Regions from separate parts of the Leptothrix cholodnii SP-6 genome, predicted to be linked through region 1. Evidence: predicted binding sites of a transcription regulator. Region 1 holds the regulator's gene; each other region holds the start of a gene.
The links. Region 1 encodes FNR, which switches genes on or off when oxygen is low (the NO sensors DNR and NnrR bind a similar motif). Its sites were predicted from a motif close to TTGATNNNNATCAA; they were not measured.
Positions count from the first base shown of each region.

Region 1 (4,644 bases):
GTGGCCTTCTCGCCGGCGTAGATCTCCATCCAGTGGATCTGGCGCTGGCCGGCGTAGGCCTTGACCACCGCGGCGTCGACCACCTTGAGCATCACCGGGGTGATGTCCAGGCCGGTGCCGTCGCCTTCGATGTACGGAATGATCGGGTTGCTCGGCACGTTGAGCGAGAAGTCCGCATTGACGGTGATCTTCTGGCCACTCGTGGGCACCTGGATGTGTTGATACATGTCGCCGTCTCCGTTGTTCGGATCTGAACAGGTCCGCTAGAACCTGAAATTCTAGAACTGCGCGCCGCTCAGGCGCACCAGGCGGCTTGCAGCGGCTCGAACAGGCTGTGGCCGAGCGACCAGCCCATCGTCACGACGACCAGCGCGCCGGCCAGCCGCAGGGCCAGGCTGCCGCCCTCGTTGAGGCCGGCGCGGGCGCGCACGGCTGCGGGCATCAGGCGCAGCCAGAAGGCCGGACCGAGGATCAGGCCGACGCTGCTGGTGACGGCAAAAGCCAGCATCACGCCGGCCCCTTCGACAGGCCCGGACGCCACCGCGGCCACCAGCAGGGCCGCGTGCAGCAGGCCGCACGGGATGGCCGGCCAGAGCGCGCCGATACCGGCCGCCTTGAGTTCGCCGGGCATGCGCATGCGCGTCCAGCCCTCGCGCGGCGGACGGCGCACCAGCTGCTCGGCCCAGGCCTGCACGCCGGTGGGCAGGCGCCCGCGCACCAGCAGCCACAGGCCGAGCATCAGCACCATCAGTTGCAGCGCGGACCAGATCGGCCGCATCCAGGCGACGCTGTCGCCCAGCCAGCGCAGGGCACCGGCGGCAGACGCCACGGCCGCACCGGCCAAGCCGTAACCGATCAGACGGCCCGTCAGCACGCCAGCCAGGGCCCGTTCGGCCTGCTGCGGCTTGCACAGCTTGGCCACGGTGGCGCACCCGGCCGCACACATGCCCGCGCAATGCGGCGTGCCGGCCAGGCCCATCAACGCGGCCGATGCGAGCAGCGCGACTGCACTCATCAGATCACGCGCGAGAAGCGCTCGCGGGTCTGGTCGGCGCGCAGGTGGCGATCGAACACCATCGCCACCGAGCGCACGAAGTACCAGCCCAGCGGGGTGAGTTCGAAGCCATCCGGGTCGAGCGTCAGCAGGCCTTGGTCGGCCAGGTCGACCAGGGCTTCGAGTTCGGTGGCAAAGTAGGTTTTCACGTCGATCAAGTGTGCCAGGGCGACCGACTCGTAGCTCAGCCGGCCGTGGCACATGATGGACATGATGACGGCGCGGCGCACCAGGTCGTCGCGCGTCAGGGCCAGGCCGCGCACCACCGGCAGCTCGCCGCGGTTGAGCGAGTCGTAGTAGTCGTCGAGCGTCTTGGCGTTCTGGCTGTAGGTGGCGCCGATGCGGCCGATGGCCGACACGCCCAGCGCGATCAGGTCGCAGTCGGCCTGCGTGCTGTAGCCCTGGAAGTTGCGGTGCAGCCGCCCTTGCCGCTTGGCCTGCGCCAGGCCGTCCTCGGGCAGCGCGAAGTGATCCATGCCGATGTACTGGTAGCCGTGGCTGATGAAGCCGCTGATGGCCTGCGACAGCATGCCGATGCGGTCGCTGCCACGCGGCAGCTCTTCGGTGACGATGCGACGCTGCGGCTTGAAGCGCTGCGGCAGGTGGGCGTAGCCGTACATCGCGATGCGGTCGGGCCGCAGTCCGGCGACCTGGCGCACGGTGCGCGCGAAGCTCTCGGGCGTCTGCTTGGGCAGGCCGTAGATGAGGTCGACGTTGATCGAATGGAAGCCGAGCTCGCGCGCATCCTTCATCAGCGCCTCGACCTGCTCGAAAGGCTGGACGCGGTGCACCGCCTTCTGCACGTCGGCGTCGAAATCCTGCACGCCGAACGAGACCCGGTTGAAGCCGAGCTCCTTGAGGTGAGCCAGGCGCTCGCGGCTGACGGTGCGCGGGTCGATCTCGATCGAATATTCGCCATGCGGCTCGATGTGGAAATGCCGGCGCAACTCGCCCATCAGGCGGTCGAGTTCGGCATCGCTCAGGAAGGTGGGCGTGCCGCCGCCGAAATGCAGTTGCGAGACGCGCTGGCCCCGGCCGAGCGTCTGCGTGACCAGTTCCAGCTCGCGCGCCAGCGCGTCGATGTAGGCGGTCGAGCGGCCGTGGTCGCGGGTGACGATCTTGTTGCAGGCGCAGTAATAGCAGACCGATTCGCAGAACGGCACGTGCACGTAGACCGACAGCGGCCCACCTGCGCCGCCCACCGCACCGATGCTGCGCTGGGACAGTGCCTGGCGGTAGTGATCGGCGGTGTAGGCCTCGACGAAACGATCCGCCGTGGGGTAGGAGGTGTAGCGTGGCCCGGGGCCGTCCATGCGGCGCAGCAGTTCCTCGCTCAGAACCGGCTGGTGGTCCGTGGCGGCCACGTCGGCGTTGATCGTGGTCGCGGATTGGGGCTGCGTGCCTGCGGAGATCGTCGTGTGCATGTGCGCACTGTGCCGTGCCGGTGGCGCTGTACCTTGACATGGCTCAAGCACCATGCGTCCGCGCTATTCAAGAATTCCCTGAGTCGACCCTCACTTCGCCATGACCACAGAGGCACTTTGCCGGTGCATGCTGGTAAGGTGTCGGCCATTCCTTCCCAGGATCAACCAAATCATGCAAGACACTGCCGCCTCCTCCCAGCTCAACGCGCTCAAAGTGGCCTGCTCGGCCTGCAATCTGCGCGAACTGTGCCTGCCAGTGGGCCTGTCAGACGACGAGATGTCTTCGCTCGACAACATGGTGAGCACGCGCCGCAGCGTCAAGCGCGGCGAGAGCCTGTTCCATTCCGGCGACGCGTTCGCGGCGCTCTATGCCGTGCGCACCGGCTTCTTCAAGACCGTGGTGTCGGCCACCGACGGCCGCGAGCAGGTCACCGGCTTCCAGATGGCCGGCGAGCTGATCGGCCTGGACGGCATCAGCAACGACCGCCACTCGTGTGATGCGGTGGCGCTCGAGGATTCGCAGGTCTGCCTGATCCCGTACGGCCAGCTCGAGAGCCTGTCGCGCGAGTTCACGCTGCTGCAGCACCAGTTCCACAAGATCATGAGCCGCGAGATCGTGCGCGACCACGGCGTGATGCTGCTGCTCGGCAGCATGCGTGCCGAGGAGCGCCTGGCAGCCTTCCTGCTGAACCTGACGCAGCGCCTGCAGGCGCGTGGTTTCTCGGCCTCGGCGCTGGTGCTGCGCATGACGCGCGAGGAGATCGGCAGCTACCTGGGCCTCAAGCTCGAGACCGTCAGCCGCACCTTCTCGAAGTTCCAGGACGAGGGCTATCTCGAGGTCAAGCAGCGCGACATCCGCATCATCGACCAGGACGCCCTGCAGCGCGTGGTCAACGGCGCCGGCTGCTGAAGATCTGCAGGCTCAGGGATAACGACGCCGGTTCAGGTCGTTCGACTCACGCATCAGCAGTTGCGTGAGGCTGGAGGCGATGCCGATCAGCACCCAGAACGCGAAGAAGGCCGCCGTGTAGACCGCCGTGCGGTCGAGGTCGACCGGCGCGCCGCCGAGCCAGCGCAGATCTTCCGGGTCGACGAAGGCGAACACCAGCATCTCGGTCACGCCCGCCAACAGGAAGGCCGGCCACCAGACGACCGACAGCCGCTTGGCCCAATTCGACATCGGGAAGGTCGTGGACGCTTCGTAGTCGGGCGCCAGGTCCTCGATGTCGGGGTCGTTGCGCAGTTCGGCTTTCATTTGCCGCCCGTGGCCGCATGGTTGCGAGCCTGCTGAGCAGGCAGGCGCGAAGGGTCGATCGCCGATCCGGTCGCGCCGGCCGATTCGGTGCGTGCGGACTGCGCCGTGCTCAGCACCGGGTCCGGATGACTCAACGCCAGCGCCAGGGTCACGAAACTGGCCATGATCACCACCAGCGGGCCACCGAGCACCAGCCACAACATGCGCTCACGCCACCACGGCAAGGTGGCTGGACCGGGGGCTTGTACTGCAATCGACATGGCTGCTCCTGCTTGTCAACGTGGAATCACGAAGGTCGACTTCTCGCGCAGCGTCGCCGGCGCAGCGCCGCCGGACTCCACGCGCTGGATGTCGAAATGGATGGTGTGCGCCCCGCTGCCGGCACGGCTGGCGGACTCGGGCGGCAACTGCACGGCCACGGTGATCCAGCGCGCCTCGGCGCTTGCCACCTGCACCGGCGCCGTCACGGGCAGGCTCAACCCCGGCAAGCCCTCGACGGCGACGCGGTAGGACTGCGTCGTTTCGGTGGCGTTCATGATCTGCAGGCGGTAGACGTTCTCGATCACGCCGTCGTCGACGATGCGCGCCAATGACGCGCGGTCACGCACCACGTCGACCTTGAACGGCGATCGCATCGCGATGCTCACGCCCAGGGCGACCACGATCACGATCAGGATCACGGTGTAGATCAGGACACGCGGTCGCAGCGCACGCCGCCACATCTGGGCGCGCGTCCAGCGTCCGTCGAGGCCGTTCTGCGTGGTGTAGCGCACCAGGCCGCGGGCATAGCCCATCTTGTCCATCACGCTGTCGCAGACGTCGATGCAGGCGGCGCAGCCGATGCACTCGTACTGCAGGCCCTTGCGGATGTCGATGCCGGTCGGACAGACCTGCACGCACAGGTTGCAGTC
Region 1 covers NC_010524.1:3,053,675-3,058,318, forward strand. The annotation lists gene icd (NADP-dependent isocitrate dehydrogenase) at 1-227, opposite strand, end outside; gene LCHO_RS13855 (sulfite exporter TauE/SafE family protein) at 296-1,015, opposite strand; gene hemN (oxygen-independent coproporphyrinogen III oxidase) at 1,015-2,478, opposite strand; gene fnr (fumarate/nitrate reduction transcriptional regulator Fnr) at 2,651-3,388, shown strand; gene LCHO_RS13870 (hypothetical protein) at 3,401-3,733, opposite strand; gene LCHO_RS13875 (PI-PLC domain-containing protein) at 3,730-3,993, opposite strand; gene ccoG (cytochrome c oxidase accessory protein CcoG) at 4,009-4,644, opposite strand, start outside.

Region 2 (4,644 bases), 1.6 Mb from region 1:
TTCGCGCGGCCGTCCTTGTGGCCGTAGAACTTGACGCCCTCGCCCTTCTTCACGTACGGGTCGTAGCCCTCGCGGAAGCGCCACAGCGTCTCCTTGCCGTCCACCACCGGCCAGCGCAGGCCGCGCACCTCGTGATAGACGTCGAACGGTGCCAGGTCATGACCGTGGCCGCGGCCGAACTCGGCGTACTCCTCGAACAGGCCCTTCTGCACGTAGAAGCCGTAGGCCTTGGACTCGTCGTTGGTGTAGTCCTTGATGTACTTGGCGTTGACCTTGGTCAGGTCGGCCAGCGGGTACTTGTCGACCTTGCCGTTCCTGAACAGCACGTCGAACAGCGTCTTGCCCTTGACCGCGGGCTTCTTGGCGATCAGCTCGGCCGTCCAGACGTCCTCGATCTTGAAGCGCTTGCTGAACTCCATCATCTGCCACAGGTCGGAGCGGGCCTCGCCCGGCGCGCTGACCTGCTGGCGCCACACCTGGGTGCGGCGCTCGGCGTTGCCGAAGGCGCCTTCCTTCTCGACCCACATCGCTGCCGGCAGCACCAGGTCGGCGGCCATCGCGGAGGCGGTCGGGTAGGGGTCGCTGACGACGATGAAGGTCTTCGGGTTGCGCCAGCCCGGCAGGATCTCGCCGTTGATGTTCGGCCCGGCCTGCATGTTGTTGTTGGTCGTGACCCAGTAGCACTTGAGCTTGCCGTCCTTCAGCGCGCGGCTCTGTGCCACCGCGTGCAGGCCGATCTTGTCGGGGATCGTGCCCTCGGGCAGGCCCCAGATCTCCTCGGCGTGATGGCGGTGCTCGGGGTTGGTCACCACCATGTCGGCCGGCAGGCGGTGCGCGAAGGTGCCGACCTCGCGTGCGGTGCCGCAGGCGCTGGGCTGGCCGGTCAGCGAGAACGGGCCGTTGCCCGGCTGGCTGATCTTGCCGGTCAGCAGGTGGATGTTGTAGACCATGTTGTTGGCCCAGGTGCCACGCGTGTGCTGGTTGAAGCCCATCGTCCAGTACGACACCACCTTGACCTTCGGGTCGGCGTACAGCTCGGCCAGCGCCTTGAGCTGCTCGACCGTCACGCCGGAGATCTCGCTGACCTTCTCGGCGGTGTATTCGGAGACGAACTTGGCGTACTCGTCGAACGAGATCGGCGTGCTGTCGTTCGGGTTGCCCTTGGGCTTGCCGTCGGCGCCGGGGTAGCCGTTGGAGGTGGCGTCCTTCTCGAGCGCGTGCCCGGGGCGCAGGCCGTAGCCGATATCGGTGGCGCCCTTCTTGAAGTTGATGTTCTTCTTGACGAACTCGGTGTTGACCTTCTTGTTCGTGATGATGTAGTTGGCGATGTAGTTCAGGATCGCCAGGTCGGTCTGCGGCTTGAAGATCATGGCCTGGTCGGCCAGGTCGAAGCTGCGGTGTTCATAGGTCGACAGCACCGCCACCTTGACGTGCGGGTTGCTCAGGCGCCGGTCGGTGATGCGGCTCCACAGGATCGGGTGCATCTCGGCCATGTTGCTGCCCCACAGCACGAAGGCGTCGGACTGCTCGATGTCGTCGTAGCAGCCCATCGGCTCGTCGATGCCGAAGGTGCGCATGAAGCCGGTCACCGCGCTGGCCATGCAGTGGCGCGCGTTCGGGTCGAGGTTGTTGGAGCGGAAGCCCGCCTTCCACAGCTTGGCGGCGGCGTAGCCTTCCCAGACCGTCCACTGGCCCGAGCCGAACATGCCGATGCCGGTCGGGCCGTCGGTCTTGAGCGTCTCTTTCCACTTGGCTGCCATGATGTCGAAGGCCTCGTCCCAGCTCACCGGCACGAAGTCGCCTTCCTTGTCGTAGACGCCGTTCTTCTTGCGCAGCAGCGGGGTCTGCAGGCGGTCGCGGCCGTACATGATCTTGGACAGGAAGTAGCCCTTGATGCAGTTGAGGCCGCGGTTGACCGGCGCCTCGGGGTCGCCCTGCGTCGCCACGACCTTGCCTTCCTGCACGCCCACCATCACCGCGCAGCCGGTGCCGCAGAAGCGGCACGGCGCCTTGTCCCAGCGCACGGCCACGTCGGCGGCGGTCTTGGGCGCGGCGGTGCCGTTGGCGGCTTCGACCACGATCGGGATGCCTGCGGCAGCAGCGCTCGCGGCCAGGGCCTGGGCCTTCAGAAAGTCACGGCGATTCGATTGCATGATGGCGTCTCCGCCGCGTGGCACATGCGCACGCGGGCTGGGTGGGTGTGAGTCTGGGATCGGGTTCAGACGGTCAGCACGCATGCTGACCCACAGCGTCATTGCTGTCCTTGAACCAGTTCAAGTCGGCGCGCGGACCTGCGCGCCATCGGTTCGGATCGGATCAGGTCGGGCCGGCCGGCTGGCCGGCGATCTCGGCCAGGCTGCGACGCCAGGCCTTGAAGTCGACGCCTTCTGCCCCTGCGGGCGCGGGCGAATCGGGGCCGGAGTATTCGTAGACCAGCGATGTGTTGAGCACGTCGGGCCACAACGCGATCGCCGCCAGCTGTTCGGCAGCGGTCTTGACGAGGCCGTCGACTTCGCAGTCTTCGAGCACGATCACGAGCCGGCCATCGCCGGGGTTCAGCGCCAGATCGACACCCGCGCAGCCTTGCAACTGCTGCGCGACATCGGCGACGTTGCCGATGCGGGTGCGGATGATGGCGCCAAGGATGCTCATGTTCGTGATTTCGGTCAAGTTCGACAGGTTCGACTGTGTCAGCTGATCGCCCGGGTCGATTTGACGGGGATCAACAAACCACCGGTGCAGGTTATTCCCATCCGCCGTGGCATGCCATCCGGGTTGACGTCGGTGGGGTTGTTCGCGCCGGCCGCGCATTTGTCGCAAAGCCGCCAAATGCCTCGGCGGTGCGGTTGCCGTGCAAGGTGCGATCGCCTCTTGTCGAGGCAAGTGCTTGATGTGGCGGGGCTTTCCGGCCTGGCATCGAAGCTGCAACAGCTCGCTCGAACCGCCGGTTCGACCCGTTGCCCAGCCAGGAAACCCGCATGTCCGCATCCCTCAAAGCCAAGATCGCCGAAGTGTTCGACGAGCCCGGTTGCGACAAGAACCAGGCCAAGAGCGAGAAGGAACGCAAGAAGGGCTGCACCAAGCAGCTCACGCCCGGCGCCGCGGCGGGCGGCTGCGCCTTCGACGGCGCCAAGATCGCGCTGCAGCCGATCGTCGACGTGGCGCACCTGGTGCACGGCCCGATCGCCTGCGAGGGCAACAGCTGGGACAACCGCCACAGCGCGTCGTCGGGTGCGACCACCTACCGCACCGGCTTCACCACCGACATCAACGAACTCGACGTCATCTACGGCGCCGAGAAGCGCCTGTTCAAGGCCATCCGCGAGATCATCGAGAAGGTGAATCCGCCGGCGATCTTCGTCTACCAGACGTGTGTGACCGGCCTGATCGGCGACGACATCGAGGCGGTCTGCAAGCGCGCCACCGAGAAGTTCGGCAAGCCGGTGATCCCCGTCAACGCACCCGGTTTCGCCGGCCCGAAGAACCTGGGCAACAAGCTCGGCGCCGAGGCGCTGCTCGACCACGTGGTCGGCACCATCGAGCCCGAAGTCACCACGCCGTACGACATCAACATCATCGGCGAGTACAACCTGAGCGGCGAACTCTGGCAGGTCAAGCCGCTGCTCGACGCCTTGGGCGTGCGCATCCTCAGCTGCATCTCGGGCGATGGCCGCTACGCCGAGGTGGCCTCCGCGCACCGTGCCCGCGCCAACATGATGGTGTGCTCCAAGTCGATGATCAACATCGCCACCAAGATGGCGCAGCGCTGGGGCATCCCGTATTTCGAAGGCTCGTTCTACGGCATCAGCGACATGAGCACCACGCTGCGCGAGATCGCCCGGCTGCTGGTTCAGACCGGCGCACCGAGTGATCTGAAGGACCGCACCGAGGCGCTGATCGCGGTCGAGGAAGCGCGTGCCTTCGAGCGCATCCGCGCCTACAAGCAGCGGCTCGCGGGCAAGAAGGTGCTGCTGATCACCGGCGGCGTCAAGAGCTGGAGCGTGGTCTCGGCGCTGCAGGAAGCCGGCCTCGAAGTGGTCGGCACCAGCGTCAAGAAATCGACCCAGGAAGACAAGCGCAAGCTCAAGGACATCATGGGCGACGATGCCGACGCCCACATGATCGACGACATGACGCCGCGCCAGATGTACGCGATGCTGCGCGACGCGAAGGCCGACATCATGTTGAGCGGCGGCCGCAGCCAGTTCGTCGCGCTGAAGGCGCGCATGCCCTGGATGGACATCAACCAGGAACGCCACCACGCCTTTGCCGGCTACGAAGGCATGGTGACGATGATCGCGGAGATCGACAAGGCGCTCTTCAACCCGATGTGGGCGCAGGTGCGCACACCCGCGCCGTGGGAGGCGGTCGACCCGCTGCTGGTCGAGCAGGACGCCGCGCAGCTGGCGGCCGAGGCGGCACCGGCCTGAGCGTCACCGCAGGGGCTGCGGGCGGGCACACAGCGCGGCGAACACCGGCGCGTCGAGCGGCCTGGCGTAGCGGAAGCCTTGCACCAGGTCGCAGTGCTGCGCGACGAGGGCGCTTTCCTGGGCCGCGCTCTCGACGCCTTCGGCCACGACGGTGAGCCCGAGGCCATGGCCCAGGCCGATGATGGCGCGCGTCACGGCTGCGGCGGCCGCATCG
Region 2 covers NC_010524.1:1,426,855-1,431,498, forward strand. The annotation lists gene napA (nitrate reductase catalytic subunit NapA) at 1-2,153, opposite strand, end outside; gene LCHO_RS23645 (chaperone NapD) at 2,317-2,652, opposite strand; gene nifE (nitrogenase iron-molybdenum cofactor biosynthesis protein NifE) at 2,979-4,430, shown strand; gene LCHO_RS24180 (sensor domain-containing protein) at 4,434-4,644, opposite strand, start outside.
Region 2: a site for FNR is predicted at 2,713-2,726, ahead of LCHO_RS23645 (chaperone NapD). Genes of this name have one in related genera too.

Region 3 (4,644 bases), 1.1 Mb from region 1:
GTCGCGCGGCGAGATGAAATGCACCGTCACCAGGTCGACCGCCTGCGTGCCCACGCGCACCGTGCAGCGCACGTAGCGGGCGTTGTGCTCGGCCTCCGGCAAGGGATTGACGCGGCAGCCGCGCAGCGGGTGGCGGCTGGCGACGACGTACTGGCCGCGCATGTAGACCTGATGCGGCGCGAACACGCGCTTCATCGCCTCGGGCATCGGCGCATGGCCGTCGGTCAGGCGGTTGGCGTCCTGCATCACGATCACGTCGGGGTTGTGGCGCAGCACCTCCTCGGCGATCAGCGCATAACCCCCGGGCTTCTCGTCGGCCCGATAGGACTTGATGTTGTAGGTCATCACCCGCAGGTGGCCGCTGCCGGTCTGGGGCGTGCCGTGGGCCAGGCCCATCACCGGGATGGCGATCAGCGCCACGCCGGCCAGCGCCATGATCCGCCAGAACCAGCCCAGCGTCAGCGACAGCAGCAGCCCGAGCAGCGTCGGCACCAGGTAGATCGGATAGGGCGCGTAGCGCAGCAGCTCGATCCACCAGGCGTCGCCGGTGCCGGGCCGCACGGTCAGCGCCAGCCCCAGCGCGCAGAGCAGGAAAACGGTGATGAGAAACCGCCCGAGCGATTGCAGGACGGTGGATGGACGGGCAGCGATGCGAACCTCCGACAAGACGGCACCGGGCCGGAAGTGCCCGGTGCGACATATTGCCGTGCAGCCTACACGAAGGCCCCAAGCCCCTGCCGTTCAGCTGCCCCGCACGGCGGGGCGCGGTCAACTACTGCACGCCCCGGCCGCAGCCCGGGCTCAGCCCTGCGTCTCCAGCACCATCAGCCCGGCGGCGGTGTTCGAGATCGGGATGTGATAGTTGCGCGTCACTTCCTTCACCTGCTCGCCGAGCGCGCCGCGCGCGGCCAGCCACATCACCAGCTCGACGCCCTGGGTGCCGGTCTTCTCGACCAGCTGCGGGATCGAATACTGCGTCGCCCACTTCGGGTCGTCGATCATGCTCTGCATGAACTGCTGGTCGAACTCGCGGTTGATGAAGCCGGCGCGTTCGCCGTCGAGCTGGTGCGACAGGCCGCCGGTGCCCATCACCATCACGCGCTCGTCGCTGTTCCAGCTGCGGATGGCGCGGCCGATCGCCTCGCCCAGCTTGTAGCAGCGCGCCGCCGACGGCATCGGGAACTGCGCCGTGTTGATGCACACCGGCACCACCTTCACCGGCCAGCGATCGGCGCCCCCAGGCCGCTGTTCGCGACCGCCCCCCGAGGGGAGCAGGCCACCTTGAGGCGGCTCGGCGGTGGCCTGATCCGGCCAGCACAGCGCCATCGGCAGCGTGAAGGCATGGTCGACCAGCATCTCCTGGCAGGTCGTCAGGTCGAACTCTTCATCGATCAGCGCGTTGATGATGTGCCACGACAGCGCCTGCTGGCCGGTGAACGCCGGCACCGCCGGGATGCCCCAGCCTTCGTCGGAGTTGGTGTACGAGGGCGCGGCGCCGACCGCGAAGGTGGGCATCTTGTCGAGGAAGAAGTTCAGGCCGTGGTCGTTGTAGATCACCACCACGACGTCGGGCTTGGACTTCTCGATCCAGCGGTGCAGCGGCGCGTAGCCCTCGAAGAACGGCGCCCAGTACGGATCGGCCTGGAGATTCTTGGCGATGGCGCGGCCGATCGCGGGAACGTGGGAGGTGACGACGCCACCGATGATGTCGGCCATGGTCTCAGCCCCTTGCGGCCAGCAACCTGGCCTTGAATTCGTCTTTGGTCATGCCCGTCTGCTGGGCGCCGATGTCCTGCATGTCGAGGCCGAAGATGCCCGCGAACTTGGCCAGGTAGTAGGCGTTGCCGCCGGCGGCCAGCAGCTGCAGCACGTTGCGGTTGCGGATCGCCTCGCGCTGCTGTCCGTTGAGGCCGTAGCGGGCGCAGTAGCCGTCTTCGTCGGCCAGGAAGGCGGTGCGGTTGGCGGCGTCGTTGAACGAGAAGCACATCTTGTTGAGTGCATAGCCTTTCATGGCCTGTGCGCCGTCGAAGATGATCGTGCCGGGTATGTCGATGTGGCCGCTTTCGCGCAGTGGGGTGCTCATGGCTTGTCTCCAGATGCCGGGGGTTCGGGGTTGCGGGAAGTCGCGTGCAGCTGCGTAGGATGAAGGCGAGTATTCCGGCAGGCCTGATCTGGATCAACGCACCGATACTCATGCCAACCATGAGTGAAGTCGATCATTTGGACCTCGACGGCCGGCTGCTGAACCTGCTGCTGGCGGTCTACGAAGAAGGCTCGGTGACGGCCGCCGCGCAGCGCCTGGGCGTGACGCAATCGGCCGTCAGCCACGGCCTGGAGCGGCTGCGCGGCATCGTCGGCGACGCCCTGTTCGTCAAGGCCGGGCGCGGCATCCGGCCCACCGAGCGGGCCCGCGCGCTGGCCGCGCAGGCGCGTGAGCTGCTCGACGGCCTGCAGCGGTTCGTGGCGCCGGATCACTTCGACCCGGCGCAGCTGCACGGCACCGTCACCCTCGCCGCCAACGACCTGCAGTGCCACCTGCTGCTGCCCGCGCTGCTGCGCCGCCTGCGTGCGCAGGCACCCGGCCTCACGCTGCGGGTGATCCCGTCACGCGTGCCGAGCCTGGAGCTGCTGCGTGACGAACAGTGCCAGCTCGTCATCTCGCCGCGCCCGCCCGACAGCACCGACGTGCTGCAGAAACGCCTGTTCGCCGATCGCTACCAGGTCTTCTACGACGCCGACCAGCGCACGGCGCCGGCCGATCTGGCCGCCTACCAGGCCGCCGAACACGTCAGCGTGCTCTACGAGGACCGCCGCACGCTCGACATCGACCAGTGGCTCGCCGCCCAGGGCGTGGCGCGGCGCATCGTCGTCACCGTGCCGGGCTTCTCGGGCATCGCGCCGTTCGTGCGTGGCAGCGCGCTGCTGGCTACGCTGCCGAGCCTGCTGGGCATCGAACTTCTGCGCGGCCTGGCCACGTGCGCCCTGCCGCTCGACGCCCCCGAGATGCCGATGTACATGCTCTGGCACCGCCGTCACCAGGACGACCCGGTGCAGCGCTGGCTGCGCGGCGAACTGGAGGCGGTGGCGGCGCAGGTGCTGGCCGGCGTGCCGGCGCTGTCAGGGTGATTTCGGGCCGCGCACGTCGGCGAGCAGCGCCTTGACCATTTCCCGCGCGTAGTGGTTCGACGCACCCTGGGTGGACATCGACAGGTCGGATGTCATTGCCGATTCGGTCAACTCCACCGCCCAGCGTCTGCTCATCGAATACGGGGCGCGGATTTCCAGCATCACGTTGGTCTTCAGGTTGCAGATGCCGCCCGAGCAATTGACGTGGGCACCGCTGGGGACGACGGTCAGCAGGTGCCAGTTGGTCTTTTGTTCGGTCTTGAGCCAGGTGTTCAAAGTCGTCGGAGGGCGACCGTCCTCATCCAGGGCAAATGAACGCGCACGGGTTTCGATTCCCGCCGGTGCCATGCCCGCGGGCACGTGCTCGAGCACGGCTTGTCGCAGTTCGTCCAATTGCTCATCAACCCGTGCATTGCTGAAACGGGGATCGGTGGTGTCGAACCGGAAGGTCGGCTGAAGGAATGCGACGTGCAAGCCCTCGATCTTCAATGGCTCCTGGGGTTTTTCGATGTGTCGCACGGAAGCGGTCGTGCTGCAAGCGCCCAGCAGGACGGCGATTGCCGAGACAGCAAGGCGGCGGGTGAATGCGTGCGACATCGACATGCTCTGACCCCGTGGCGTGATGTGGTTGACCCGATTCTGGGCCCGCCTTGCGCGCCGACGCATCCCTCCGAAGGTGGATGCCTGCGTTGCCAGACCGGTTCGGCGTCTCAGAACTCCTCGGTATCGATCTCGGTCTGCGTGGCCGCGTTGTAGCGCGCGCCGGCCACGTTGCCGCGATGGATCAGCGTGTCCAGGCGCGCCATCTGCGCCGCGTTCAGCCGCACGTCGACGGCACCGAGGTCTTCTTCGAGGTGGGCGATGTGGGTCGTGCCGGGGATCGGCACGATGTGCTCGTCGCGCGCCAGCAGCCAGGCGAGCGAGAGCTGGGCGAGCGTGCAGCCGACCTCGCGCGCCACCTCGCCCAGGCCGTCGAGCAGACGCAGGTTGGCGGCGTAGTTGACCGGCGCAAAACGCGGCATGGCGCGTCGGATGTCCTTCGCGTCGAGGCCGCTCACGTCACGCAACGTGCCGGGCAGGAAGCCGCGCCCGACCGGGCTGAAGGCGACGAAGGTGGTGCCCAGCTCGCGGCAGGCCTCGAGCACGGCAATCTCGGGGTTGCGGGTCCACAGCGAGTACTCGGTCTGCAGCGCGGCGATCGGGTGCACCGCGTGCGCCCGCCGCAGCGTGGCGGCCGAGACTTCGCTCAGGCCGATCGCGCGGATCTTGCCCTCGCGCACCAAGTCCGCGAGTGCGCCCACCGAGTCCTCGATCGGCACCTGGCGGTCCCAGCGGTGCAGGTAGTAGAGGTCGATCACGTCGGTGCGCAGGCGCTTCAGGCTGGCCTCGCAGGTGGCCTTGAGCGTGGCCGGGCGGCCGTCGATCACGCGGGTGCCGTCGACGCCCTGCATGCCGCACTTGCTCGCCAGCGTGAAGCGATGGCGGTGCGGCGCGAGCACCTCGCCGACCAGCTCTTCA
Region 3 covers NC_010524.1:4,130,750-4,135,393, reverse strand. The annotation lists gene LCHO_RS18415 (endonuclease/exonuclease/phosphatase family protein) at 1-666, opposite strand, end outside; gene LCHO_RS18410 (class III extradiol dioxygenase family protein) at 802-1,716, opposite strand; gene LCHO_RS18405 (protocatechuate 4,5-dioxygenase subunit alpha) at 1,721-2,083, opposite strand; gene LCHO_RS18400 (LysR family transcriptional regulator) at 2,203-3,126, shown strand; gene LCHO_RS18395 (hypothetical protein) at 3,118-3,729, opposite strand; gene LCHO_RS18390 (aldo/keto reductase) at 3,837-4,644, opposite strand, start outside.
Region 3: a site for FNR is predicted at 2,167-2,180, ahead of LCHO_RS18405 (protocatechuate 4,5-dioxygenase subunit alpha). Genes of this name have one in related genera too.

Region 4 (4,644 bases), 710 kb from region 1:
TCATCGACGGCCAGGATCAGCACGTCGAACAGGTTGCTGCCCAGCAGGTTGCCGAAAGCCATGTCGATGGCGCCGATGCGCACCGCGCCCCAGGTGGTGGCGAGTTCCGGCACCGAGGTGGCCAGTGCCACGAAAAGCGTGCCGACGAAGGAGTTCGACCAGCCCATCAGGTGGGCCAGTTCGACACCGATCAGCGGCAGCCAGATGCCCATGCCGACGATCACGGCCGAGGCGATGCCGTAGCCCATCAGGGCCGTCTTGAGCGTCATCGCCGTCGGTGTCTCGACGGGGGCGGAGTTGCCCCGTCGTTGCTCGGTGAGGTAGAGCGCGCGCATGCCGATGAGGTAGATCGCCACGATCAGCACGCTGGCCAGGCTGAAATGACCGAGCGCAGGCATGCTGCCCTGCTGGCTCAGCACCAAGGCCAGGCTGACCGCCGACAACAGGATCACCCCCAGCCCCGCGGACATGGCGTGCGTGGCGCTGGCAGTCGCATAGATCGCACCGTGCCGGTAGAACACGTCGACCAGCGCGAGGATGGCCAGATTGAAGACGCAGCTGCCCAGCGCGTCGCCGACCGCGATGTCGGGCGCATCGGCCACGGTCACGGCGCTCAGGCCGGTGACCAGTTCAGGCAGCGACGTGACCGTGGCCACCAGGACCAGGCCGATCCAGTTGCGCGACAGGCCGGTGTGGCTGGCGATCGCATCGCCGTAGCGGCTCAACCGCGAACCCGCCACGCCGATCACCGCGGCACACAGGCTGAACTGGATCCAGATGGACAGGGCCGGATGCATGACGGGCCTTCGATCGGTGGGAACGCTTGCAGTATCGAAGCCTGTCGGCCCGCCGAGCCGATTCACCCTGTGGTAGGTTTGCCGCGGATCACGGTCAGCCCCTGTTCTCAACCACGGACTCCATGCAAAACATCGAACTCATCTCCGCTGTCGTCTTCGGGCTCGCGCTGCTGCACACGTTTTCGGTCAAGTTCTTCGAGCAGCTCGCGCACCGGCATCCCCGGCACGCCGGGCTGTTTCACCTGCTCGGCGAGATCGAGGTCGTGTTCGGCTTCTGGGCCTTCGTGCTGATCGCGCTGATGGCCTTGGTGGACGGCGGGCCGCGGGCGATCGCCTACGTCGAGTCGCGGCAATACACCGAGCCGCTGTTCGTGTTCGTGATCATGGTGGTGGCGGCCTCGCGGCCGGTGCTGCAGGCGATCCAGGCGCTGATTGCCGGCATCGCGCGCCGGGCACCCGGGCAGACCGCGGTCATGACGGTGTGGCTGTGCCTCGCGCTGGTGCCGCTGATCGGCTCGTTCATCACCGAGCCGGCGGCCATGACGCTGGCCGCGCTGATGCTGGCGCCGCGGGTCTTTCGCCCCGGCATGCCCGAGTGGCTGAAATACGGCGCGCTGGGCGTGCTGTTCGTCAACGTCTCGATCGGTGGCACGCTGACCTCGTTCGCGGCGCCGCCGGTGCTGATGGTGGCCGGCACCTGGGGCTGGGACAGCGCCTTCATGGCACGGCACTTCGGCTGGAAGGCCGCCATCGCCGTGCTGATCAACGCCACGGCGATCACCTGGCTGCTGCGGCGTCACCTCGCCACGGCTGACGGCGACAGCGCGCCGCCGCAGGTCCACCCCGCGTCGAAGACGGTCAGCGCGATCCACCTGGCGTTTCTGGCCGCGGTGGTCGTGTTCGCGCATCACCCGGTGATCTTCCTGGGGCTGTTCCTGCTGTTCCTGGGCTTCACGCAGGCCTACGCGCGCTACCAGAGCCCGCTGATCCTGAAAGAGGCGCTGCTGGTCGGCTTCTTCCTGGCCGGGCTGGTGGTGCTGGGTGGCATGCAGCAGTGGTGGCTGCAGCCGATCGTCTCCAGCCTCGAACCGACCGCGCTGTTCTTCGGCGCGCTCGGGCTGACGGCGATCACCGACAACGCGGCGCTGACCTACCTCGGCTCGCTGATCGAGGGCATGTCCGACCCGGCCAAGTACATGCTGGTGGCCGGCGCGGTGGCCGGCGGCGGCCTGACCGTGATCGCCAACGCGCCCAACCCGGCCGGCGTGACGCTGCTCAAGCAGGGCTTCGAGGACCAGTCCATCGGCGCCGGCGGTCTGTTGGCCGGCGCGCTGTTGCCCACGATGGTCGCAGCCGCGTTGCTGCTGTCCTGAGTTTCCCGGAGTCGACCTGAACCGGGCGCACCGAGCCCGTCCGGCTTGAGCCACGTCAAGCCGCAGCCCCCTGCGCAGGCGAAGAATCGCCGCCATCCGAGCCAAGGCGAAAGGATGGTCCCGATGCTGCAGATCCGCATCCACGGGCGGGGTGGGCAAGGCGTGGTGACGGCGGCCGAGTTGCTGTCGGTGGCCGCCTTCGAGCAGGACCGCCACGCGCAGGCCTTTCCGAGCTTCGGCTCCGAACGCACCGGCGCGCCGGTGGTGGCGTTCTGCCGCATCGACGACCGCGAGATCCGCCTGCGCGAGCCCATCCTCGCGCCCGACGTGCTGATCGTGCAGGACCCGACGCTGCTGCACCAGGTCGACGTCTTCCAGGGCCTGCAGGCCGACGGCTACGTGCTGATCAACAGCCGGCGCAGCTTCGACGAACTCGGCCTGGGCGAGATCGCCACGCGCTTTCGCCATGAACGCCTGATCACCGTGCCGGCCAGCGAGATCGCGCAAAAGCACCTCGGCCGCCCGCTGCCCAACGCCGTGCTGCTGGGCGGTTTCGCGGCGTTGTCGGGGCTGATCACGCTCGACGCCGTGGCCCATGCGATCGGCGACAAGTTCAGCGGCAAGGTGGCCGCCGCCAACGTGGCTGCCGCGTCCGAGGCCTTCGACTACGTGCGCCATCAACTCCGGGAACTGACCCATGCTCAAGCAGATTGAAGGCTCGCAGGCGGTGGCGCAGGCGGTGGCGCTGTGCCGCCCGGAGGTGATCTGCGCCTATCCGATCTCGCCGCAGACGCACATCGTCGAGGGCCTGGGCGAGCTGGTGAAGGACGGCTCGCTCGCACCCTGCGAGTTCATCAACGTCGAGAGCGAGTTCGCGGCGATGAGCGTGGCCATCGGCAGTTCGGCCGCCGGTGCACGCACCTACACCGCCACCGCCAGCCAGGGCCTGCTGTTCATGGCCGAGGCGGTCTACAACGCCAGCGGCCTGGGGCTGCCGATCGTGATGACGGTGGCCAACCGGGCGATCGGCGCGCCGATCAACATCTGGAACGACCACAGCGACAGCATGAGCCAGCGCGACTGCGGCTGGATCCAGCTGTTTGCCGAGAGCAACCAGGAGGCGCTCGACCTGCACATCCAGGCCTTCAAGCTGGCCGAGGAACTCTCGATGCCGGTGATGGTGTGCATGGACGGCTTCATCCTCACGCACGCCTATGAGCGCGTCGACATGCCCGATCAGGCCGCGGTCGACGCCTTCCTGCCTCCGTACGAACCGCGCCAGGTGCTCGACCCGGCCGAGCCGGTGTCGATCGGCGCGATGGTCGGGCCCGAAGCGTTCATGGAGGTGCGTTACCTCGCGCACGCCAAGCAGCTGATGGCGCTGGACGTGATCCCGCGCATCGCCGATGAATTCGAGCAACGGTTCGGTCGCCGTTCCCATGGCATGTCCGGCGGACTGGTGCGCGGCTACCGCACCGAAGACGCCGACACCATCGTGGTCGCGCTCGGTTCGGTGCTCGGCACGCTGAAGGACACCGTAGACGAGATGCGCGCCGAGGGTCTGAAGATCGGCGTGCTTGGCATCCAGTCGTTCCGGCCGTTTCCGCTCGTTGCGGTGCGTGCGGCACTGCAAGGTGCGCAGCGGGTGGTGGTGCTGGAAAAGAGCTTCTCGGTTGGCCTGGGCGGCGTGGTGTCGACCGACGTGCGGCTCGCGCTCTCTGGGCTGCAACTGCACGGCTACACCGTGGTGGCCGGGCTCGGTGGGCGATCGATCACCAAGGCCTCGCTGCACCGCACGCTGCGCGAGGCGATTGCCGACAAGCTTGCGCCGTTGACGTTCATGGATCTGGATTGGCGGATCGTGAATCGGCAGTTGGAGCGCGAGGCGCAGATGCGGCGCAGCGGGCCGATCGCGGAGAACCTGCTGCGCGATGTCGGCACGGTGGCGTCGAAGGTGAGCTGAGGTGGTGTCCATGCAGCCTTCGATGCGCTTGAGCGGGAGCAGGACGGCGGGGCGGTGTACTCCGCTCATGTCCCCCGAATCGGACTGCGTCCGCTTCTCCTCCTTGACTTCGCTGCGCACACCACCCCACCGTCCCGCTCGTGCCACCACTGTGGTTGTTCGGGCGGTTGAACAACAGCGGTGCTGCTTGACGTGGATGTCGGGTGACCGGTGTAGTGAAGTCAAGGAGGAGGGTCGGGCGCAGCCCGAGCCGGGGGACATGAACGGAACCGGTCGCCCGGCGTCCATGTCCCGCGCCAACGCTTGAAGTCCAGCAGCAGCAACAGGAACCATCCGATGTCGCAGCAACCGATCAAGTTCTACCAGACCGGCACGTTCACCGTCGGTAACCGCCTGCTCGCCCCCGAGCAACGCAGCGTGCAAGCCAGCACCGAGCGCAGCAACTCCCTCAACTCCGGCCACCGCGCCTGCCAGGGCTGCGGCGAGGCGCTGGGAGCGCGTTATGCGGTCG
Region 4 covers NC_010524.1:2,347,896-2,352,539, forward strand. The annotation lists gene LCHO_RS10755 (sodium:calcium antiporter) at 1-797, opposite strand, end outside; gene LCHO_RS10760 (putative Na+/H+ antiporter) at 920-2,170, shown strand; gene LCHO_RS10765 (2-oxoacid:acceptor oxidoreductase family protein) at 2,294-2,884, shown strand; gene porA (2-ketoisovalerate ferredoxin oxidoreductase subunit alpha) at 2,868-4,133, shown strand; gene LCHO_RS10775 (thiamine pyrophosphate-dependent enzyme) at 4,470-4,644, shown strand, end outside.
Region 4: a site for FNR is predicted at 2,216-2,229, ahead of LCHO_RS10765 (2-oxoacid:acceptor oxidoreductase family protein). Genes of this name have one in related genera too.